2 regions of the Brachybacterium sacelli genome follow, and region 2 is predicted to be linked to the other one. Evidence: predicted binding sites of a transcription regulator. Region 2 holds the regulator's gene; the other holds the start of a gene.
What was found. The regulator LexA, encoded in region 2, represses DNA repair genes until DNA is damaged. The targets are predictions, from matches to a motif close to TCGAACANNTGTTCGA.

Region 1: the regulator LexA is predicted to act here: its motif matches at 8,568-8,583, upstream of JOF43_RS20530 (HNH endonuclease signature motif containing protein).

Annotation. Positions count from the first base shown of each region.
Region 1 covers NZ_JAGIOD010000002.1:1,340,029-1,350,391, reverse strand. Annotated here, with positions in the region: gene JOF43_RS20565 (beta-L-arabinofuranosidase domain-containing protein) at 1-43, opposite strand, end outside; gene JOF43_RS20560 (GNAT family N-acetyltransferase) at 119-553, opposite strand; gene JOF43_RS20555 (ArgP/LysG family DNA-binding transcriptional regulator) at 572-1,492, opposite strand; gene JOF43_RS20550 (LysE/ArgO family amino acid transporter) at 1,562-2,173, shown strand; gene JOF43_RS20545 (alpha-L-arabinofuranosidase C-terminal domain-containing protein) at 2,266-3,930, shown strand; gene JOF43_RS20540 (sulfatase-like hydrolase/transferase) at 3,927-5,387, shown strand; gene JOF43_RS20535 (hypothetical protein) at 5,410-6,816, opposite strand; gene JOF43_RS20530 (HNH endonuclease signature motif containing protein) at 6,907-8,520, opposite strand; gene nagE (N-acetylglucosamine-specific PTS transporter subunit IIBC) at 8,823-10,363, opposite strand, start outside.
Region 2 covers NZ_JAGIOD010000001.1:2,359,719-2,370,081, reverse strand. Annotated here, with positions in the region: gene JOF43_RS10660 (PAC2 family protein) at 1-598, opposite strand, end outside; gene JOF43_RS10655 (HelD family protein) at 742-2,988, shown strand; gene nrdR (transcriptional regulator NrdR) at 3,147-3,608, opposite strand; gene JOF43_RS10645 (LysM peptidoglycan-binding domain-containing protein) at 3,637-4,032, opposite strand; gene lexA (transcriptional repressor LexA) at 4,203-4,898, shown strand; gene JOF43_RS10635 (ATP-dependent DNA helicase) at 4,950-6,980, opposite strand; gene hflX (GTPase HflX) at 7,016-8,590, opposite strand; gene JOF43_RS10625 (class I SAM-dependent methyltransferase) at 8,726-9,340, shown strand; gene dapF (diaminopimelate epimerase) at 9,357-10,205, opposite strand; gene miaA (tRNA (adenosine(37)-N6)-dimethylallyltransferase MiaA) at 10,202-10,363, opposite strand, start outside.

The sequences.
Region 1 (10,363 bases), on a different contig from region 2:
GCGTGGTGGCGGCCTGGTGCAGGCGGGGCTGGGGCAACATCATCGTCGATCGCTCCTGGGGAGGTGGCAGCAGTGCGCCGCACCACGATAGGTCAGGTCCGGGCCGGCGCCGCCCTCCTCACCGCGCTCGCAGCTCCAACCAGTCCTCGGCGCCGTCGAGCGATTCCCATCCCACCTGCTCGTAGAGCGCCCGGCCCTCGACCGAGGCCTTGAGTACGACGCGCTTCAGCCCCATCGGGGCGAGGTCCTCCAGGATCCCGTCGAGCAGCTCCCGGGCGAGACCTCGGCGGCGGTGGGCGGGGTCGATGATGACGTCGGCCAGCCACGCGAAGGTGGTCTCGTCGGTGACGATGCGGGCGTAGCCGACCTGCGCCCCGGTGGCGATCTCGTACATCGCGTAGTTGCGGGAGGTCTCGATGACGCGGTCCTGGACTGTGCGCTCCCGACCCGCGGCCCAGTAGGTGAGGGTGCTCAGCACGTGGTGGACCCACGCGCGGTCCAGGCGCGCGGGATCGGTGGAGAACTCGTAGGTGGCGGCGATGTCGTCCGGCATGAGGCCATTGTCCCCACGTCAGCGCGCGGAGGGGCGCAGCAGCGTCTCCTGGGCGACGGCGACGACGGCCTCGGTGAGTCCGCCGAGCAGAGTCGAAGGCGTCCGGGCGACCTGCCAGTACAGCGGCGTGGTCAGGGCGCCCCCACCCAGCGGGACCCCCACCCCGCGCTCCTGCATGTCGATGCCCTGACCCTCGAGCAGCATCGCCCACCCGAGGCCGAGCTCGACGGCACGGGCCAGATCATGGGTCGAGGGCACGTGGTGGACGGGGGCCGACGCGGGATCGACGCCGCGCTCGTGCAACCAGTGCGCCTGCAGCTCGTCGCTGCGGTCGAAGTCCACGCGCGGCGCCCGGGTCAGGACCTCGGGCGTGACCGAGGCGGGATCGGGATCGCGAGGATCCCCCACCCACCGCTCCCACCACGTCGTGGCCGCCATCGAGGTGTAGGACAGCGAGCCCAGTGCTGTCACCGAGCACCCCGGCGAGGGGGAGGACGAGGAGGTCACCGCGGCGACGGCGGCGCCGGTGGCGAGCAGGCGGGCAGTCACGTCCTGGTCCTCGCGGACCACTTCCACCTGGGCCGGGTGCCGCTGCGTGAAGCGGGCCAGGGCGCCGAGGAACCAGGTGGCCAGGGAGTCGGAGTTGACCGCGATGGTGAGCCGGGGCGCGGCGCCGCGCCCGTCCAGCCCCAGCGCCGCCTCGGCGTCGTGCTCGAGGACGGCGTAGCGCCGGGCGAAGCGGACGACGGCCTCACCGGCCTCGGTGATCCGCACCGGTCGGGAGCGGACCAGGAGGCGCTGCCCCAGCTGCTGCTCGAGCTGCTTGAGCCGCTGGCTCACGGCCGACGGGGTGATGTGCAGTTCCTGGGCGGCTTGCTCGAGCGTGCCGCACTCCGCGACGGAGGCCAGGGCGAGCGCCGACTGCGGATCGATAGACATGAAGCAATGCTAATGCTCCGTCAATACTCCTCGCTGGTGCTTCATCACAATTCCTTCTACGGTCGAGCTGTGCCCGCTTCGCTCCACGGCTTCGCCGCCTCCCTCGCCCTGATCATCGCCATCGGCTCCCAGAACGTCTTCGTGCTCCGTCAGGGACTGCGCCGCCAGCACGTGCTCGCCGTGGTGACGGTGTGCATCCTCTCCGACGTGGTGCTCATCGCCGCCGGCGCGGGCGGGGTGGGACTGCTCGTCCGCGACGCTCCGGGCCTGGTCACCGCAGCCCGCTGGGGCGGCGCGGCCTTCCTGCTGGTCTATGCGGCGAGCGCGGCCCGACGGGCGCTGCGGCCTGACGGGGACGGACTCGAGCCGTCCGCGCCGGAGTCGGCGCGCGGCGGCGGAGTGTGGCCCGTCGTCCTCACGGCCCTGGCCCTGACCTGGCTGAATCCCCATGTCTACCTCGACACCGTCCTGCTGCTGGGGTCGATCGCCGCCACCCACGGGCAGCAGTCGCCGTCCTTCGCCCTCGGGGCGATCGCGGCCAGCGCGTCCTGGTTCCTCGCGCTGGGATTCGGCGCGCGAGGGCTCGGGCGGTTCCTGCGCAGTCCCCGGGCCTGGCGGGTCCTGGACGGCGGCATCGCGGTGACGATGATCGTGATCGCGATCCTGCTGGTCAGCGGATGACGTGGTCTTGACCACAGTCCGGGACCGCTCTACGTTGGCGCGGACGCCCCCCAGCCCGTTCCCGGGGTATCCCTGACCCGTTCGAAAGGCCGATGATGCCCGACGCGCCGTCCGCTCCCCACTCCCCTGCTCCCCTGCGCGAGGCCCGCGTCGAGATCGACACGCACCGCCCCGCGGGAACCGTCGGTGATGACATCTACGGTCACTTCCTGGAGGCCTCCTTCTACGGCAACATCGAGGGCGGCGTGTTCGACGAGGGCTCGGAGCTCTCGTTCACCGAGCCGGGGCACCTGCAGGGGGTGCGCGCCGATGTGCACGATCTGGTCGAGGAGCTGCGCCCCGGGGCGATCCGGTGGCCGGGCGGGAACGTCACCTCGGCGTACCACTGGGAGGACGGCATCGGTCCGCGGGACGAGCGTCCTTCCCGCCTGGAGCCGGCCTGGGGCGAGACCGAGACCCACCGCTTCGGCACCGACGAGTTCCTGGCCTGGTGCGAGTCCGTCGGGGCGGAGGCATACCTCGCGCACTCAGCGAGGGATGTCGAGGAGGCGATGCGCTGGGTCGACTACACCAACGGCACGCGCGAGACGACCATGGCCCGTCGGCGCGCGGCCAACGGACGCTCCGAGCCGTGGCGGGTGCGCTACTGGGGCATCGGCAACGAGGTCTACGGCCCCTGGCAGATGGGTCACCGCAGCGCCGAGCGCTACGCCGAAGACGCCCTCGAGCACGCCCGGTTCATGCGCACGATCGATCCGTCGATCGAGCTGATCGGCGTCGGGACCCCCGGGGACCAGGAGCGCTGGACGACGCCGCTGCTGGAGCGGGCCGGGCGCTTCCTCGATCACCTCTCACTGCATCTGTACGGGGCCAGCAACCATCTCATGACCGGTGACGACTACGACGCCGTGGTGGCCCAGTCGCTGTACGTGGAGCGGGAGATCAGTCGGTACTCCCAGCTGGTCGCCGGGATCTCCGCGCGGGCCGGTCTGGAGCGGGCGCCGAAGCTGGTGATCGACGAGTGGAACATGCGCCATCTCGAGCCGTCCGCCTGGGAGGCGCCGCGACCAGGGGCCGACGGCGGGATCGCCGAGCGCGAGACGGCGCCCGTCGACGCCCTGCCGTCCCAGGTGCGCGTGAACCGCTACAGCCCGCGGACGATCGGCGACGCCCTGTTCGCGGCCGGGGTGCTCCACGCGATCCACCGCACCGCGGGGAACGCCGCCGCGGTCTCGATGGCGAACCCGGTCAACCTCGTCACCGCCAACGGCGTGGTCGTCGCGCGACCCGGAGGTGCCGTCGGCTCGGCGCTCTACCCCGTGTGGCACCTCTACCGCCACCACACCGGTCGCACCGTGCTGCCCACGACGGTCGACGGTCCGGGGCGCCTGCAGTCCGTGCGTCTGGGCGATGACCGTGACCCCACGGGGGCGCAGCCCACCGCCACGATGACCGTTCCCTTCCTCGATGCGGTCGCCACCCGGGCGGACGACGGCTCGGTGCGGCTCGCGGTGGTGAACCGCCACCGCAGCGAGACGCTGCGGGTCCGGCCCGTGCTCGACGGCTCGACGTCGGCCGCACCCACCCGGGCCCGACTGCGCCAGGTGGGCGGGGACCTCACGGACCTGTATGCCGCGAACACGCTGAGCGCCCCGGAATCCGTGACCACCCGGGACCTGGGCACGGTCGAGGCCGATGACGGCACCTGGGTGCTGCCCCCGCACTCGATCACCGTGCTGACCCTGGAGGCGCGATGACTCCCACCACCGAGCAGCCGAACATCCTGCTGCTGTGCACCGATCAGCAGCGCTTCGACGCCCTCGGCGCCGCCGGGAACCCGCACATCGACACCCCTCACCTGGACCGTCTGGCCGCTGAGGGTGCGCTGTTCGAGAACTGCTACGTGCAGAGCCCGGTGTGCGGGCCGTCCCGGGCGAGTCTCATGACCGGTCGCTACGTGCCCTCCCACGGGCTCTGGGCCAACGGCGTGGACCTGCCGGCACACGAGCGGCTGTTCACCCGGGAGCTGGCCGACGCCGGCTACGACGCGGGGCTGGTGGGCAAGCTGCATCTGGGCTCGTGCCACGGCGGGCGCACCGAGCCACGGCTCGACGACGGCCTGCGGGTGTTCCGCTGGGCCCACGACCCCTACCCGGGCTCCTCGGAGAACGCGTACCACCGGTGGCTGGCCGCTCGTCACCCGGATCTCCACGCCAGGGCGTTGCGGGAGGGGCCGGGCGCCTTCGACGCCCTGCCCGCCGAGGCGCACTACAGCCACTGGATCGCCGAAGAGACCATCGGCTTCCTGCGCCATGCGGCGGAGGGGACCGGTGGGGCCTCCAGCCCGTTCGTGTTCCTCGCCAACTTCTTCGACCCGCATCACGGCTTCGGCGCCCCGCAGGAGTACCTCGACCGCTACGACTCCTCGGGCCTGCCCGCCCCGGTCACGCGGCCCGGCGAGCTCGAGTCCAAGCCGCCGATCCAGGCCGAGGCCTCCGCCGAATCCTATGCAGGACACGCCCGGGGCTATCTCGAGTACTCCGAGCAGGAGCTGGCCGAGACGGTGCGCGCCTACTATGCGATGGTCTCCCTGCTCGACGACGAGGTGGGGCGCATCCTGGCGGTGCTCGAGGAGACCGGCCAGGCCGAGAACACGATCGTGGTCTTCACCAGTGACCACGGGGAGATGCTCGGGGATCACCAACTGATGCTCAAGGGCCCGTTCCTGTACGAGGGCGCGGTGCGGGTGCCGCTGATCGTGCGCTGGCCCGGCGTGACCGAGCCCGGCACTCGGCGCACGGAGCTGGCGCAGTGGGTGGACCTGGCCCCGACCTTCCTGGAGGCCGCCGCGGCCCCGGTGCCACGGGCGATGCAGGGCTCGAGCCTGCTGCCGCTGCTGCGAGGGGACGAGGACGTGCGATGGCGCGACTGGGCGCTCTGCCAGTATCGCGACAGCGGCCACCCCTACGATTCCCCCGCCCTGGTGACGATGCTGCGCACCGGGCAGTGGAAGCTCGTCGTCCATCATGGCGAGCCCGCCACCGACCGCGAGCGCACCGGTGAGCTCTACGACCTGGCCGCCGATCCGCGGGAGCTGACGAACCTGTGGGCCGAGGCGGGCCACGCGGCGACGCGCCTGGCGCTGCAGGAGACCCTGCTCGACGTGATGGTCGCGACCGAGGACCGCACGGCGCGGCGCGTCGACGTGTGGTGAGGCCGACGCCGGATCGCCGTGGTCAGGCGGTCCCGTCGCCCCGGGTGTTCTGGTCCTTGATGAGGGCCACCAACGCACCCATCACGGCCGAGGAACCGCGGTAGCGCTCGCCGTCGCGCGTGAGGACGCCCGCTCGGGCGAGATCGTCGAGGTCCGCCCGCACACTCGAGAACCGCTGCCAGTCCTCCACGCTGCGCTGCACCGCGGTCTGGGCCCGGGCACCTGCCGCCCCCGCCTCTCCCGATGCGCCGTCGAGGTTCTCGCGGAGGTCGAGCCCCTGCTCACTGCAGGCGACGAGCAGCGCGGCGAGGGTGTCCGGCATGCCGCGGAACCCGCCGTCCTCCCGGTCCCGGGCGTCCCGGCCGAACAGCGTCGCCGTGAGCACGGCGTGGCCGAACTCGACGAACTTCTCCGGATCCTCGCTGAGCGGCACGTACCGGACCGGGCCCGTCTCGCGGTGCACCTGGGAGCCGGAGAGGCTGAGCCAGCCGCCGTCCAGCAGCGTGACCCAGGGTCCGGAGAGCTCGGCGTGCTGCCACATGGTGCGCACGCTCTGCGGGGTCCCGATCGTCGCGAGGAGGGAGGAGCTGTCGGCCCGGGTGAGGGCCTGGGTCCCGGTGATCCTGCGGCTCCCGTCGCCGACCAGGTCGAGGATGCCGACGGCGATCCGGACGAAGGTGTTGTCCGCGTAGGCCTCGGCCTCCTGGTCGGTCTCGAGCTCGGTGACCGTGACGCCGTCGCCGTCCTCGAGCTCGGGGAGGAACCAGGGCCAGGAGCTGCTCAGGCGGCTCTCGTCCTGGGCCGCCCGGATGGATTCCTCCCTGTCGAACGGGACGGTGGGGGCGGTGAGGCGTCCGGTGTCGCTGAGCTCGACACGCTCGTCGTCGGGCAGCGAGTTGTACCAGTGCATGTAACCGGCCAGCTCCTCGTCGTCCTCGAGATCGACGCCGAGCGCGAGGCCGTGGCCGAGGATGTTCGTGGAGAAGGAGCGGCGGGAGGGGTCGTCGGCCGCCTCGAGGGTCGCGAACTCGAGCGAGGCGAGCATCATGGGGGCGGCCTGCGGGGGCATCGAGTCGGCGGCCCAGCGGCCGGTCTGGCCCAGGTAGGTGAAGAAGTGTCCGAGCGTGGGCACCATGTCCATCACGTGCTCGCGGGGCTGGATGACGGTGCGCGGCACGATCTCGGTGAGCAGCTCGGTGGCCAGCTCCTCGGTCCACAGCCCCGGTTCCGGACTGCCCTGCTGCTCGGTCTTCAGGCGAAGCAGCGTCTCGAGGGTCCGCACCTCCTCCGCGACAGGGGCGTCCTCGTCGGCCGTCACTCGCCAGGTGCCGTACTCGGACAGCACCTCCTCCCGTGCCCGCTGCCACTGCTCCTGCGTGGCCGGATCCGGTTCGTGGGAGGAGCGCTCCCGGGGCGAGTTCTCCGACATCCCTCCAGCATGACGGTGCGAAGCGGATCCGGCCACCTGCGAGCGGGGAGTTTCCCTGGTGGCGTACACGGAGGGGGGCAAAGGTCCGGCTCAGTACGGCGGGTCGGGGTAGGTTCCTGCGCCGACCAGCCCGGCACGATCCGGTTCGCCACCGTCCATCTCGCCACCGTCCATCTCCCCACCGTCTATGGCGACCGGCGCACCCTCGTCCTCGAGGTCCCCGAGGCCGCGGCGCCGGGCATCGTCCCCTGCGAGCATGTCTTCGTAGGCCTCCCAGGAGCGCTGGAGGGCCGCTGCGAGCTCCGGGGTCAGCAGATCCCGGTTCTGATCGGTCGTGATGGTGGCGAGGTCACCGATGCGCCATGTGGTCGTCCCATCCGGTCCACGGACCGGATCGAGAAGTCCTCGTGTCTTCATGTCGTGATGCTTCCAGCACAATCGGTGAAGATTATCGAGGGCGGTGCGCCCACCCTTCTCAGGATTCTCGTGATCGAATTCCTCGATATGGTCCGCCTCGCCGACCGTGCACACATTGTTGGTGCATCCGGGAACGGCGCAGACGGGATCGAGCAGGCGCAGGTGCTCGGCCATCGCGGTGGTGGGCGAGTACTTCTCGGGCGGCAGCGGGAGGTAGGCACCGTCCGAGGGATCGGTGAGGATCCGGTACCAGGTGGGTTCACCGGCCGCGAGGTGGCGGGCCATCGGTGCGGGCAGCGGGATGGTCCCGTCGATCGTGCCGGGGGCGTCGGACTCCCCCAGGAGCGTCATGGCCGGGACGATCACCTGCAGCCGGAAGCGACTCTGGGGCACCTGCACACCCGGGGTCTCGAGCATGGTGCGGGTGAGGATCGCGTAGCGCAGGGCCGCAAGGGGCATGTGGCGCCCGTCGCGGGCGACGTCCCCATCGATGTCGAAGGGCGCGGGGCGCTGCTCCTCGAGGGCGCGACGCTGCTGGTTCTGGACCGCGCGAGCCGCGAGGTCGAGCCGGCGCGCCAGGCCGAGCATCTCGTGGACCGGGCCGGTGACGACGAGGCACGCGGTGCCGTCGTGGTCGGGATTCATCTCGAGAGCGACATTCCGCTGCTCGGTCGGCGTGGCACGCACTGCCGCCGCACCGAACCAGGCGATGAGCTTGCCCAACTCCCGCGTGAACCGGTCCGAGGTGATGTTCGCGAGGTCCCACTCGGCGACGCGGTCGTCGACCTGTCGGCACTCGTCGGAGGTGAGGCGACGGACCCTGCGCAGCAGCTGCTCGAACCAGGAGACGGGGAGATGACCGGCTTCGAGGCGGGCGAGGGTGTGCGGAAGGGCCACCACGGCCGTGACGGCGTCGCGCAGCTGCGAGCGGGCCTGAGTCAGGGTGATCCGTCGCGCGTCGGCGACGAGGATGGCGTTCAGGTCGCCCTCCTCGCTCTCCTCGTCCCAGAGCATCGCGAGCGTGCGCAGGCGACTGGCGTGGGCGAGCGCCTCCTCGTGATGGGTGGCGAAGAGCGCACGGGCCAGCTGCTCCTCGACGCAGCCGGGTTCGACGTGGGAACGGGCGGCGAAGGTGTCGGGATCCAGAGGCGTGCGAGCGCGGACCGGCGTATGTGGGAGTTCGACGGGAGGAGGGGCCGCCGCGTCGCGGGAAGCCTGCTGATCGTCGACAGCGGCCGAGGCGGTCGTGGCGCACGCAGAGGACCTCGACCCAGAATTCGCCGACATCGTGCACCACCCTTCACATCATCTCGTCCTGCTCTTCTCTCCTATTTTAGAAGCTTTGTTCGACCGGCGCCAGTGCTTTCGCAATACTGCTCCACATTGTGGATGACCACCCTGTGTGGAGGAAAGATCGACGGCGACCCTCGGGGCGAAGACGGGCCTCGGCGTCCTGTCGCCATCGTGCGCCGGCAGGGCTCGGCGCGAGGTCCGCCCGACACATGGCGACGGCCCGGCACCGGGGTCTCCCCCAGTGCCGGGCCGTCGCCCAGCACGTGGCGACCGGAAGGCATCGGTCGCCCGTCGGCTCAGATCAGCTCGATCCGCGCCTCCTTGTCGTTGAGCACGATCACCGGCGTCACGGTCGAGTACCCCGCGACGCGGATCGCGGAGAGGTCCGCGCGCAGCAGCGGCGTGCCCGCGCTGACGTGCTCCCCCGTCTGCACCAGGGTGGTGAAGCCCTCGCCCTGCATCTTCACCGTGTCGAGGCCGACGTGGACGAGCACCTCGGTCCCGTCGTCGAGGGTGAGCGCCGCGGCATGACCGGTGGGGAACACGTGGGTGACGGTGCCCGCAGCGGGGGCGACGACCTCGCCCGAGATCGGCTCGATCGCGACGCCCGGGCCCATGACGCCCTGTGCGAAGGTCGGGTCGGGAACCTCCGAGAGCGGCACGACGGCGCCGGCGACGGGCTGGCGCAGACGCACCAAGGAGCTCGTGCGGACCGCGGTGGCGACTCCCCCGTCCGCACCGGCGTCCCCGCCCGTCGCGGCGGCGATCTCTGCCGCCTCCGCGGGGGCGACGGCCTCGGCCTTGCCGGTGATGATGCGCTCCATGGCGTCCTTCACGAACTGGACGCTGGTGCCGTAGATGACCTGGACCGACTGCCCGCCCGGCTTCATCGTGCCCGCGGCGCCGGCCCGCTTCAGGGCGGCCTCGTCGATCGCCGTGGTGTCGGCGACCTCCATACGCAGCCGGGTGGCACAGTTCTCGAGGTCCACGATGTTCTCGCGGCCGCCGAGGGCGATGAGGAAGGCGGTGGCGGTGACGAGGTACTTGTCCGCGCCGGGGGCGAGGACATCGTCGTCTTCCTCGAGATCCTCGCCGTCCTCGCGGCCGGGGGTCTTCAGATCGAAGCGACGGATGATGAAGCGGAAGACCACGAAGTAGACGACGAACCAGAACACGCCCATCAGCGGGATCGCCCAGGGGTTCTGCGCCATCGGGTTCACCCAGCCCAGCACCAGGTCGATGAAGCCGCCGGAGAATCCGAAGCCCATTCGCACCGGCAGCAGCGCGCTGATGCCCATGGAGATGCCCGTGAACAGGGCGTGCACCACGTACAGGCCCGGGGCCAGGAACATGAAGGAGAACTCCAACGGCTCGGTGACGCCCACGAAGAACGAGGCGATGGCGCTGGAGAGCAGGACGCCCGCGGCGACCTTGCGGCGCGTGGACTTGGCCGTCACGTACATCGCGAGCGCCGCGCCGGGCAGCCCGAGCATCATGATCGGGAAGAAGCCGGTCATGTATTGCCCCGTGACACCGTAGGTGCCGGTGTTGTTCAGGAAGTTTCCGAGGTCGTTGATCCCGGCGACGTCGTACCAGAACACAGAGTTCAGTGCGTGATGGAGGCCCAACGGGATGAGAAGCCGGTTGAGGAAGCCGTAGATCCCCACGCCGACGGGGCCGAGGGTGAGGATGAACTCGCCGAAGCCCACCAGGCCCGAGTACACCAGCGGCCAGACGAAGAACAGCACGAGGGCGACGACCAGCGAGATCCCGGCGGCGACGATCGCGACGGACCGCTTGCCGGAGAAGAATGACAAAGCGTCCGGCAGCTTTGTGT
Region 2 (10,363 bases):
GCTGGTGCTCGAGCAGAGCGCCGAACGCCGCCGGCACCACGATCTCGGAGCCCTCCTCGCCGTCGGTCCCCGGGGTGGTGCCGGGCGCCGGCGTCGGCCGCGCCCCGGGCCGCCCCAGCAGGGAGGGGTCGTTCGCATGGGCGATCAGCCCGATCGGACGGGTGTGCGGGACCGCCATGGGCACCGCCTGCATGCCCACCACGCGCTCCACGTCGAAGAACTCGACCAGATCGATGAGCGCCTCGGACAGGCGCCGCCACTGCAGGTCGGGTTCCGGCCCGTCGAGGAAGAGGAACGGACGGTCGGCCTCGTCGTACATGAGGGACAGGGTCAGCTCGGTGATGTCGACGCTCGTGTAGGAAGTGCCGTCGAACACCGCCTGCGGGCGGGAGCCGCGGTAGTCGAGCAGCTCGTCCATGTCGAAGGTGACCAGCCGCAGATGCCGCAGCTCGTCGCGCAGGTAGGTGGAGGCGATCCGGCAGGCGTTGCCGGCGTCGACCAGGCCCGGCAGGGCGTGGACCAGGGTCAGACCGGTGCGCGGCACCGCCGCCAGCACCTCGGCGTCCTCGTACCGGTACAGGTCACGTGGGTCACGCATCGGCGTCTCCTCCCTCGTGGCCGGTTGGGTGCCCCGGATGGCACGTGCATCCAGGCCTGTCCACCATAATGGACCACCGTGCTTCGCCGACCCCGGGAATCTCCTGGGCGGCGGGAGGATCAACCGTCGAAGGGGGCAGGTCCGTGGACGACGCGGAAGAGCAGATCGCCCGGGAGATCGCGCGCGAGCAGGCCTACGCGGACCGGCTCTACGCGCGGCTCGATGAGCTCATCGAACAGGTCGAGGGCAATCTGGAGCGGATCCAGGCCTCGCAGCACGCCTCGACACACCAGAACCGGTCCGAACGGGACTCGTTCATGGCGCTGTACGAGGACCGCCTGGCCCTGCTGCGCTCCGTCGCCCGCAGCGTCGTCTTCGGCCGGCTCGACACGGACGACGCCGCCCGCCGCTACATCGGCCGCATCGGACTGTTCACCGCGGATCGCGAGCAGCTCCTCGTGGACTGGCGCGCACCCGCCGCGGCCGCCTTCTACCAGGCCACCAGCACCGACCGGCTGAACGTCCGGCTGCGCCGCCACCTGATCAGCCGCGGACGCACCGTGATCGGGCTCGAGGACGACGTCCTGGACCAGACGGTGCTCGACGGCGACCACCACGACGTGGTGCTGCAGGGAGAGGGAGCCCTGCTGGCGGCGGTCTCCGGCCAGCGCACCGGGCGCATGGGCGACATCGTCGCGACCATCCAGTCGGAGCAGGACCGCATCATCCGCTCCACCAACCGTGGCGTGCTCGTGGTCCAGGGCGGCCCCGGCACCGGCAAGACGGCCGTCGCCCTGCACCGTGCGGCCTATCTGCTGTACACCCATCGCCGTCGGCTCGAGCACACCGGCGTGCTGATCATGGCCCCGACCCCCGGGTTCCTGCGGTACATCGAGCGAGTGCTGCCGAGCCTCGGGGAGTCCGGCGTGGTCATGCTGACCCCCGGCGAGCTGTTCCCCGGCATCGAGACCTTCCTCCACGACACCGACGAGGTGGCCCGCCTCAAGGGCGACGTGGCGATGGCCGAGCTGCTCGCGCGCGCGGTCAAGCAGCGCCAGATCGTCCCTTCCGCCGACATCGAGCTGCGGATCGACGGCACGCCGATCACTCTGACCCGAGACGCTCTCCGCGCCGCCCGGCGCGAGGCCCGCGCCACGCACAAGCCGCACAACGCCGCCCGCGCCGTGTTCGTGCGCGCCGCGATGGACCGCCTGGTCGAGGCCTATGAGGAGGCACTTGTCGCACGCGGCAGCACCGTCGTCCCCGAGGACCGTCCCGGCCTGTTGTCCGACCTGCGCCACGATCCCGAGGTCAAGCGTCAGCTGAACCTCGCCTGGCTCCCCTACACGCCGCAGGGATTCCTGCGGGTGCTGCTGGCGCGGGAGGACCGCGTGCGCGCCGCGGCGCCACCGGCCCTCGCCGATCGTCTCGATCTGCTGGTCCGCGCCAAGGACGCCCCCTGGACCGTCGAGGACGTCCCCCTGCTCGACGAGGTCGCCGAGCTGCTGGGCGAGGACGCCGCACCGTCCGAGGCCCGGGCGCGCGAGGCCGCCGACCGCCGGGAGGCCGACGTCGACTACGCCCGCAAGGTCATCGAGAACATCGACACCTCGGGCATCGTGCGCGCCGAGGACCTCGCCGACCAGGTCAGCCAGATCCGCGACGGCCGCACCCTCGCCGAGCGCGCCTCGGCCGAGCGCAGCTGGACCTACGGGCACGTCGTGGTCGACGAGGCCCAGGAGCACTCCCCCATGAGCTGGCGCGCCCTGATGCGGCGCGCCCCCACGAAGTCGTTCACCGTGGTCGGGGACGTCGCCCAGACCTCCTCGGCCGGCGGCACCTCGTCCTGGAGCGACGCCCTGGGCCCGTACATCCAGGACCGGCTGCAGGTCGAGCACCTGAGCGTCAACTACCGCACCCCGCGGCGGATCATGGACCGGGCCGTGGCGATGGCCCAGGCGCATCGGCTGCCGGTCACCGAGGTCAGCTCGGTGCGAGAGGGCGACCGCGATCCGCTCATCGAACGGGCCGGGCCGACCGAGCTCGCCGAGCGCACGGCCGAGGCCGTCGCTGCCGCGTACGCGGACAATGTCGGGCGGCTGGCCGTGATCACGATCGCCGAGCGCGTCGAGGCGGTCCTGGCGCAGCTGCACCGTCGCGAGGACGTGCCACGGGCGGGCGCCGGATCCTCCGGCGTGGACGACGAGGTCGCCGTCATGACTGCGCAGGAGGCGAAGGGGCTGGAGTTCGACGGCGTGATCGTCCTCGAACCGGCCGAGCTGCTCGAGGACCACGGCGCCGGCGATCTCTACGTGGCGATGACCAGGACGACCCATCATCTCGGCGTGGTCCATTCCCGCGATCTGCCCGAGGGGATCGCGCCCTCCTGAGACAGGGATCGGCGGCCGCGGCTTCCCCTCCGCGACCGCCGATCGGTCGTGCACTGCGTGAGTGCACGAGGGATATCTTATGCACAGCCGACGGCCCCTTCGAACCGATCTGTGAAGAATCCCGGAAACTATGGTCCTTTAGCCGGAATGCCCGACTCTCAGGCGCGGGCGGACGCCGACTCTGCCCGCAGTCGGGCGATCTCGCTCTCGAAGTCCTCGAGCGAGTCGAAGTCCTGGTAGACGCTCGCGAACCGGAGGTAGGCGACCAGGTCGAGCTCCTGCAGCGGTTGGAGGATCGACAGGCCCACCTGGTGGGCGTCGACCTCCGCCTGGCCGCTGGCGCGGATGGTCTCCTCGACCCGCTGGGCGAGCAGCGCCAGCTCGTCGTCGCTCACGGGACGCCCCTGACACGCCTTGCGCACGCCGGAGATCACCTTCGTCCGACTGAACGGTTCACTGACCCCGGAGCGCTTGAGCACGGACAGGGAGGCCGTCTCGGAGGTCGAGAAGCGCCGCGAGCAGTTCGGGCACTGGCGACGGCGCCGGATGGTCGCGCCGTCGTCGGACGTGCGCGAATCCACGACCCGGGAGTCAGGATGGCGGCAGAACGGGCAGTGCATCCGGTCAGGATACCGGCACGCCCCACGGTCAGCGCGCGAGGGCCTCCACGGCCGGCAGCTCGATCTGCTGACCGGCCGTGACCCGACCGGTGGGCAGCTGGTTGAGACTGCGCACCGCCGCGACGTACTCCTGCTCGCTCATCTGCGCGGGGGCGAACTGCTCGGCATAGCCCCACAGGGTGTCGCCCGCCTCGACCGTCACGGTCACGGGATGCTCCGGTTCGGAACCCGCGAGCGCGGTGGGCACGTCGAGCACCAGCAGCAGCGTGCCGGCGACGAGCAGACCGAGCAGGAATGCGACCAGAGTCAGCAGGGCGCGGCCCCGCCGGGTGGGCTCGAGTCGAACATCCGCTCGAGACGGCTGCGCATCGCGCTGGTCGTGGTGCTGCGGGAAAGGAAGGACCGGGGCGGTTTCCGTAGGCATGTCCGAACTCCTGTTCGATCGAATCTTTGTGCGACTGTAGCCGGAGGGCGGCGCGACACGCAAGAGGAATCTCGAACACCTGTTTGGCATCGGGTGCGCGCCGCCCTAGGCTGGGCGACAGGACAACGGAACCGCGAGGGTCCGACAGACGAAGCCAGGAGGCCCGCACGATGACGCCGAGCACCCCCCAGCCGATCCGGTCGCGGGGCGACGCCCCGGCCGATCCCGCCACCGCGGGACTCACCCGTCGCCAGCGCCTCGTCCTCGAGACCATCAACGATGCGATCGCCGATCACGGGTACCCGCCCACGATGCGGGAGATCGGTGACGCGGTGGGGCTGACCTCCTCGTCCTCGGTCTCGCACCAGCTCCAGGCGCTCGAGCGCAAGGGCTTCCTGCGCCGGGATCCGAAGCGTCCGCGGGCCATGGAGGTCGTGATGCCCGAGGACGACGGCGCCCCCGCGCCCGTGCCGGTGCCCGACATCGCCCCCGAATCCGTCACCGTGCCCGTGGTCGGCCGCATCGCGGCCGGGGTGCCGATCACCGCCGAGGAGCAGGTCGAGGACGTCTTCACCCTCCCCTCGCGTCTGGTCGGCGACGGGAACCTCTTCCTGCTGCAGGTCGTCGGCGACTCGATGATCGACGCGGCCATCTGCGACGGCGACTGGGTCGTGGTGCGCAGTCAGCAGGCGGCCGAGAAGGGCGAGATCGTCGCGGCCATGATCGACGGGGAGGCCACGGTGAAGACCTTCGTCCAGCGCGATGACCACGTGTGGCTCATGCCCCACAACCCCGCCTTCGCGCCCATCCTGGGCGACCACGCCGAGATCCTCGGCAAGGTCGTCGCGGTGCTGCGCGCGGTCTGACGCGTCACCGCGCCGCCGGGTCCCGCGCTCAGTTCCTCGGGCACGTGCGCCTCACGCCTCGGCGAGGCGGCGCAGGGCACCGAGGGCGACCTCGGGATCCGCCGTCGGCCACAGAGGCGGCATCGCCTCCCGCAGGAAGCCCCCGTACCGGGCGGTGGCCAGGCGCGGGTCGAGCACGGCGACCATGCCACGGTCCTCGTCGGTGCGGATCAGGCGGCCCGCCCCCTGCGCCAGCAGCAGGGCGGCGTGCTGCGCGGAGACCGCCATGAAGCCGTTGCCGCCGCGACGGCCGATCCGCTCCTGGCGGGCGGAGGTCAGCGGGTCATCGGGCCGCGGGAACGGGATCCGGTCGATGGTGACCAGGCGCAGGGAGCGACCCGAGACGTCCACCCCCTGCCACAGCGTGAGGGTTCCGAACAGGGAGGCATCCTCGTCATCGCGGAACTTCCGCACCAGGTTCGCCATCGAGTCCTCGCCCTGGACCTCGATCGTGAGGTCGAGACGCGCCCGCACGTGCTCGGCGGCGAGCTCCGCCCCGCGCCGCGAGGAGAACAGGCACAGCGCGCCACCGCGGGAGGCCTCCACGAGATCGGTGAGATGGTCGAGCATCGCCGGCGAGGGCCCGTCCCGGCCGGGCTGCGGGAGATGGCGGGCCATGTAGAGAATCCCCTGGCGGGGGTAGGCGAAGGGGCTGCCCACGTCGAGACCGGCCCAGGCGCCGGCATCGTCTCCCGGCGGCACCTGGTCCTCGCCCGTCCGATCGGCCCGGGCCAGCCCCACCTCGCCCGCCGCGGGTTCGAAATGGCCCCCGAGGGCGAGAGTCGCCGAGGTGAGCACGGCGGTGCGGTCCTCGAGGATCGCACCGCGCATCGCCGCGGCGACGCTGAGCGGGGCCACCTGGATGCTGGAGCGCCCGGTGGCCTGCGAGTGCGAGACGGAGACCACGTCGTCCTCCCCCGGCGCCGTGAGCCGTTCGCAGACGTCGATGATCTCCTGCAGGTTAGCCCGGACCGTCTTGCGGGTGCCGGCGGTGGCCGCGGAGCCGTCCTCGCCGGCGTCCTTCGCGTCGGAGTGGGCGGTTCGCGCCTGTACGCGCAGCTGCCCGATGGCATCGGCGAGGCGCTCGGGCAGGTCGCCGAGCACTCGGCCGTCCGGCGCGAGCTCGAGGGACTCGCGCAGCTCTTCGGAGGCGTCGTCCAGGGCGATCGCCGCGACCCCCAGGCTGCGCAGCTCGCGCACGGTCCCGCGCAGCATCCCCGGGGTGAGGACCTCGGTGACGGCGCCGGTGACGCGTCCGGTGAGGTCGTGCGCCTCGTCGAAGACCACGACGTCGTGGTCCGGGATGATGCCGTGTGAGTCGAAGGCGTCGATGGCCAGAAGGGCGTGGTTGGTCACCACGATGTCGACCTCGCGCGCGATCTCCCGACTGCGCTCGGCGAAGCAGGACTCCACCATCGGACAGGTGCCCCCCAGGCACTGGGATCCGGTGACGGAGACCTGCCGCCAGGCGCGGTCGGCGACGGGGTCCTCGAGGGAGTCGCGGTCGCCGCTTTCGGTCTCCTCCGCCCATTCGCGCAGGCGACGCACCTGGTCCCCCAGGCGTTCACTGCCGCCGCGGGCGGGATCGGCTGCGGCCTCGGCGAACAGCGCCCCGGGATCGATGTCCACCGGGTAACCGCCGTCGAGCTTGTGGCGGCAGAGGTAGTTCGCCCGCCCCTTGAGCAGCGCGAAGGTGGGCGTGCGCGGAAGGTGCGGGGCGAGGGATTCCACCAGGCGCGGCAGGTCCTTGCGCACGATCTGTGTCTGCAGCGCGATCGTGGCGGTGGAGATCACCACGGGCCGACGGCTGACCAGGGCGTGGCGCAGCGCGGGCACCAGGTACCCGAGCGACTTCCCGGTGCCGGTGCCGGCCTGCACGAGCAGGTGACGACCACCGGACATGGCCGTCTCCACCGCTTCGGCCATGGCCTGCTGGCCCGGCCGTCGGGTGCCGCCGATCGCCGAGACCGCCGCGTCCATGAGGGTCGACAGCTGGATGTCGGCGGCCCCCGGGGCGGCCTGGTGAGCGGTGGCGGTGGTCATCGGCTCAGAATATCCGCGCCGTCGCCCCCGCCTAGTCAGGCCGCGCCGTGCAGCTCTGCGGCGAGCGCCTCATCCACGCGGGCATGCAGATGCGTGCCCTCCATGACGTGCTCCTCGGTGATGACCTCGCCGGTGGTGTGCACCCGGGAGACCAGGTCGCCGCGGGAGTAGGGCACCACCAAGTCGATCTCGACCGCGGGCCGCGGCAGGCGCTCCGCGATCAGCTCGCGCAGCTCCTCGACGCCCATGCCCGTGCGGGCGGAGACGACCGCCGACTCCCCGACCTGGCTGCGCAGGCGCGCGAGGGTCTCGGGCTCGGCGAGGTCCGCCTTGTTGAGCACGACGATCTCGGGGACGTCGAAGCCCTCGAGCTCGCCGAGCACGGTGCGCACGGCGAGGATCTGTCCCTCGGGATCAGGATGCGAGGCATCGACCACATGCAGCAGCAGGTCGGCGTCCCCGACCTCCTCGAGGGTGGAGCGGAAGGCCTCCACCAGCTGGGTGGGCAGGTGCCGCACGAAACCGACGGTATCGGCATAGGTGAACTCGCGGCCGTCGGGGGTCTGCGAGCGGCGCACCGTCGGATCGAGGGTCGCGAACAGCGCGTTCTCGACCAGCACGCCGGCACCGGTGAGGCGGTTCAGCAGCGAGGACTTGCCCGCGTTGGTGTACCCGGCGATCGCGACCGCGGGCACCCGGTTGCGCTTGCGATCGGCGCGCTGGGCGTCTCGGCCCGGGGTCATCGCCGTGATCTCGCGGCGCAGCTTGGCCATGCGGTCGCGGATGCGGCGGCGGTCCAGCTCGATCTTGGTCTCACCGGGTCCGCGCGAGCCCATCCCTGCCCCGCCGGCGGCGACCCGGCCGCCGGCCTGTCGCGACATCGACTCGCCCCAGCCGCGCAGCCGCGGCAGCAGGTACTCCAGCTGCGCGAGCTCCACCTGGGCCTTGCCCTCGCGGGACTTGGCGTGCTGGGCGAAGATGTCCAGGATCAGCGCGGTGCGGTCGATGACCTTCACCTTGACGATGTCCTCGAGCGCGCGGCGCTGGCCGGGGCCCAGCTCGCCGTCGGCGATCACGGTGTCGGCGCCGTGCTCGGCGACGACCTCCGCGAGCTCTGCCGCCTTGCCCTTTCCCAGGAACGTGGCGGGATCGGGATGCGCGCGGCGCTGGAGCACACCGGCGAGCACCTGGGAGCCAGCGGTCTCGGCGAGCGCCGCGAGCTCGTGCAGGCTGGTCTCCGCCTGGGCGGTGTCGCCCGAGGTGTACAGGCCGGCGAGCACGACGTTCTCCAGGCGGAGCTGGCGGTACTCGACCTCGGTGACGTCCTCGAGCTCGGTGGACAGCCCCGCCACGCGGCGCAGAGCCTGGCGGTCGGCCAGGTCGTACTGCGCACCGTCGGAGTCGGAGCCGTAGGTGACGGCGGCGACCGAGTCGTCCCCGCGGGCGAGGATCCGCTCGGTCAGCGGGTCCCGTCGACGGGAGGTCGGGGCGGCATCTGCGGGCCGGGCACCGTCGGTGCTGTCGGTGTGCGCCGCGGCCCCGGTTCCTCCCGTGGTGGTCCCGTCGACGTCGGCGTCGGAGTCGGGTTCGGGATGGAAGGCGATGGGCACGATCGGGGCACTCCTTGCGTCGGGGACGAGCGGTTCCTCCACAATCCCACGCCGGGCCCCGGTGGTCGAGTGATTTTGCGCTGGGCGGAGCCGGCGGCGGGGCGGAGGCGACGGTGGGGTCCGTATCCTGCTGAGGTGGACGAGCACTACTTCACCCCTTCCCCGGCGACCGAGGACCGGCGCTTCCCGCTGTCGGTGCGATTGGCAGAGCGCGATCTCGAGCTGACCTCGAGCGCGTCGGTCTTCAGCGGGCACGGACTGGACAAGGCCACCTCCGTGCTGCTGGGGCGGCTCGATGTGCTCACCGAGCCGCCCGCGGGCGGTCGGATCCTGGACCTGGGCTGCGGCTGGGGGCCCATCGCCCTGACCGCGGCGCTCGTGCACCCCGAGGCGGAGGTGTGGGCGGTCGACGTCAGTGCACGGGCCCGGGCGCTGACCGTCGAGAACGCGGCGCGGGCCGGCGTCGCGAACGTGCACGTGGCGGCGCCCGAGGAGGTGCCCGGGGACCTGGAGTTCGAGGCGATCTGGTCGAATCCGCCGATCCGGATCGGCAAGCCGGCCCTGCACGACCTGCTGCTGCGCTGGACGGCGCAGCTGTCACCACAGGGCACCGCGGCCCTGGTGGTGGGGAAGAATCTCGGAGCGGATCCGCTGGCCCGCTGGCTCGGCGAGCAGCTTCCGGACCGGGAAGTGGCCAAGGTGGCCAGCGCCAAGGGCTTCCGCGTGCTGGAGGTCGGGCCCAGGCGCTGAGGCCGGGCGGTCTCGGTCAGGCGAGCAGGACGCCGTCGGCCACGAGCTCGGCCGGACCCGTCAGGGTCACGTCTCCGCCGTCGGTCCAGCCCACCTCCAGCGTGCCGCCGGGCACCTCGACGGTCCAGGGGCGGCCGGTCCGGTCGCCGGCGCGCTCTGCCGCGGCCACCGCGACGGCCGCGACGCCCGTCCCGCAGGAGCGGGTCTCGCCCACGCCGCGCTCGAGCACCCGCATCGCCACGTGACGGTCCCCCCGGGTGGTGACCAGCTCGAGGTTGGTGCCTCCGGCAGGCTCCGGGTCGAGGACGGGTCGGTGCAGCAGGTCGAGCTCCTCGAGCACCAGCTCCGGCGGCAGGAAGGCGACGGCGTGGGGGTTGCCCATGTCGACGTCGGCGGCCTCGAGCACGGTCCCGGCGATCTCGACGGTACGGGCGGCGGGTGTGAGACGGCCGGCCCCCATCCCCACGCGCACCGACCAGGGTGCTCCCTCGGTCGCGGGACGCTCGAGGACCTCGACGGTGCGCACGCCGGCCCGGGTCCAGATCGCGAAGCGGTCCTCCTCCACATGCCCGGCGCGCTGCAGGTGCGCGGCGAGCACCCGCACCCCGTTGCCGCACATCTCGGCGACGGAGCCGTCGGCGTTGCGGTAGTCCATGAACCATTCGGGAGCGTCCGGCGGGGCGTCGATGCCGGCTCGCCGGGTGCGGACGGCACGGATCACGCCGTCGCCACCGATGCCGGCGCGACGGTCGGCGAGCGCGGCGACCTGCTGCGCGTCCAGGTCCAGCAGCCCGTCGGGGTCGTCGAGCAGCACGAAATCGTTCTCGGTGCCGTGACCCTTGGTGAATCGGAAACTCTCGGTCATGGCACGAGCCTAGGACCTGTGCCGTCGCCGGGAGCCTCCGCCGTGACGCCCGCCTCGATCGCCTGCAGGGCCCGCTCGAGCACTCCCCCGTCCTCGCCGTGCACTTCCCCGAGCGCGTCGATCCATCGCACGCGGTGATCGCGGCGGAACCAGGTGTC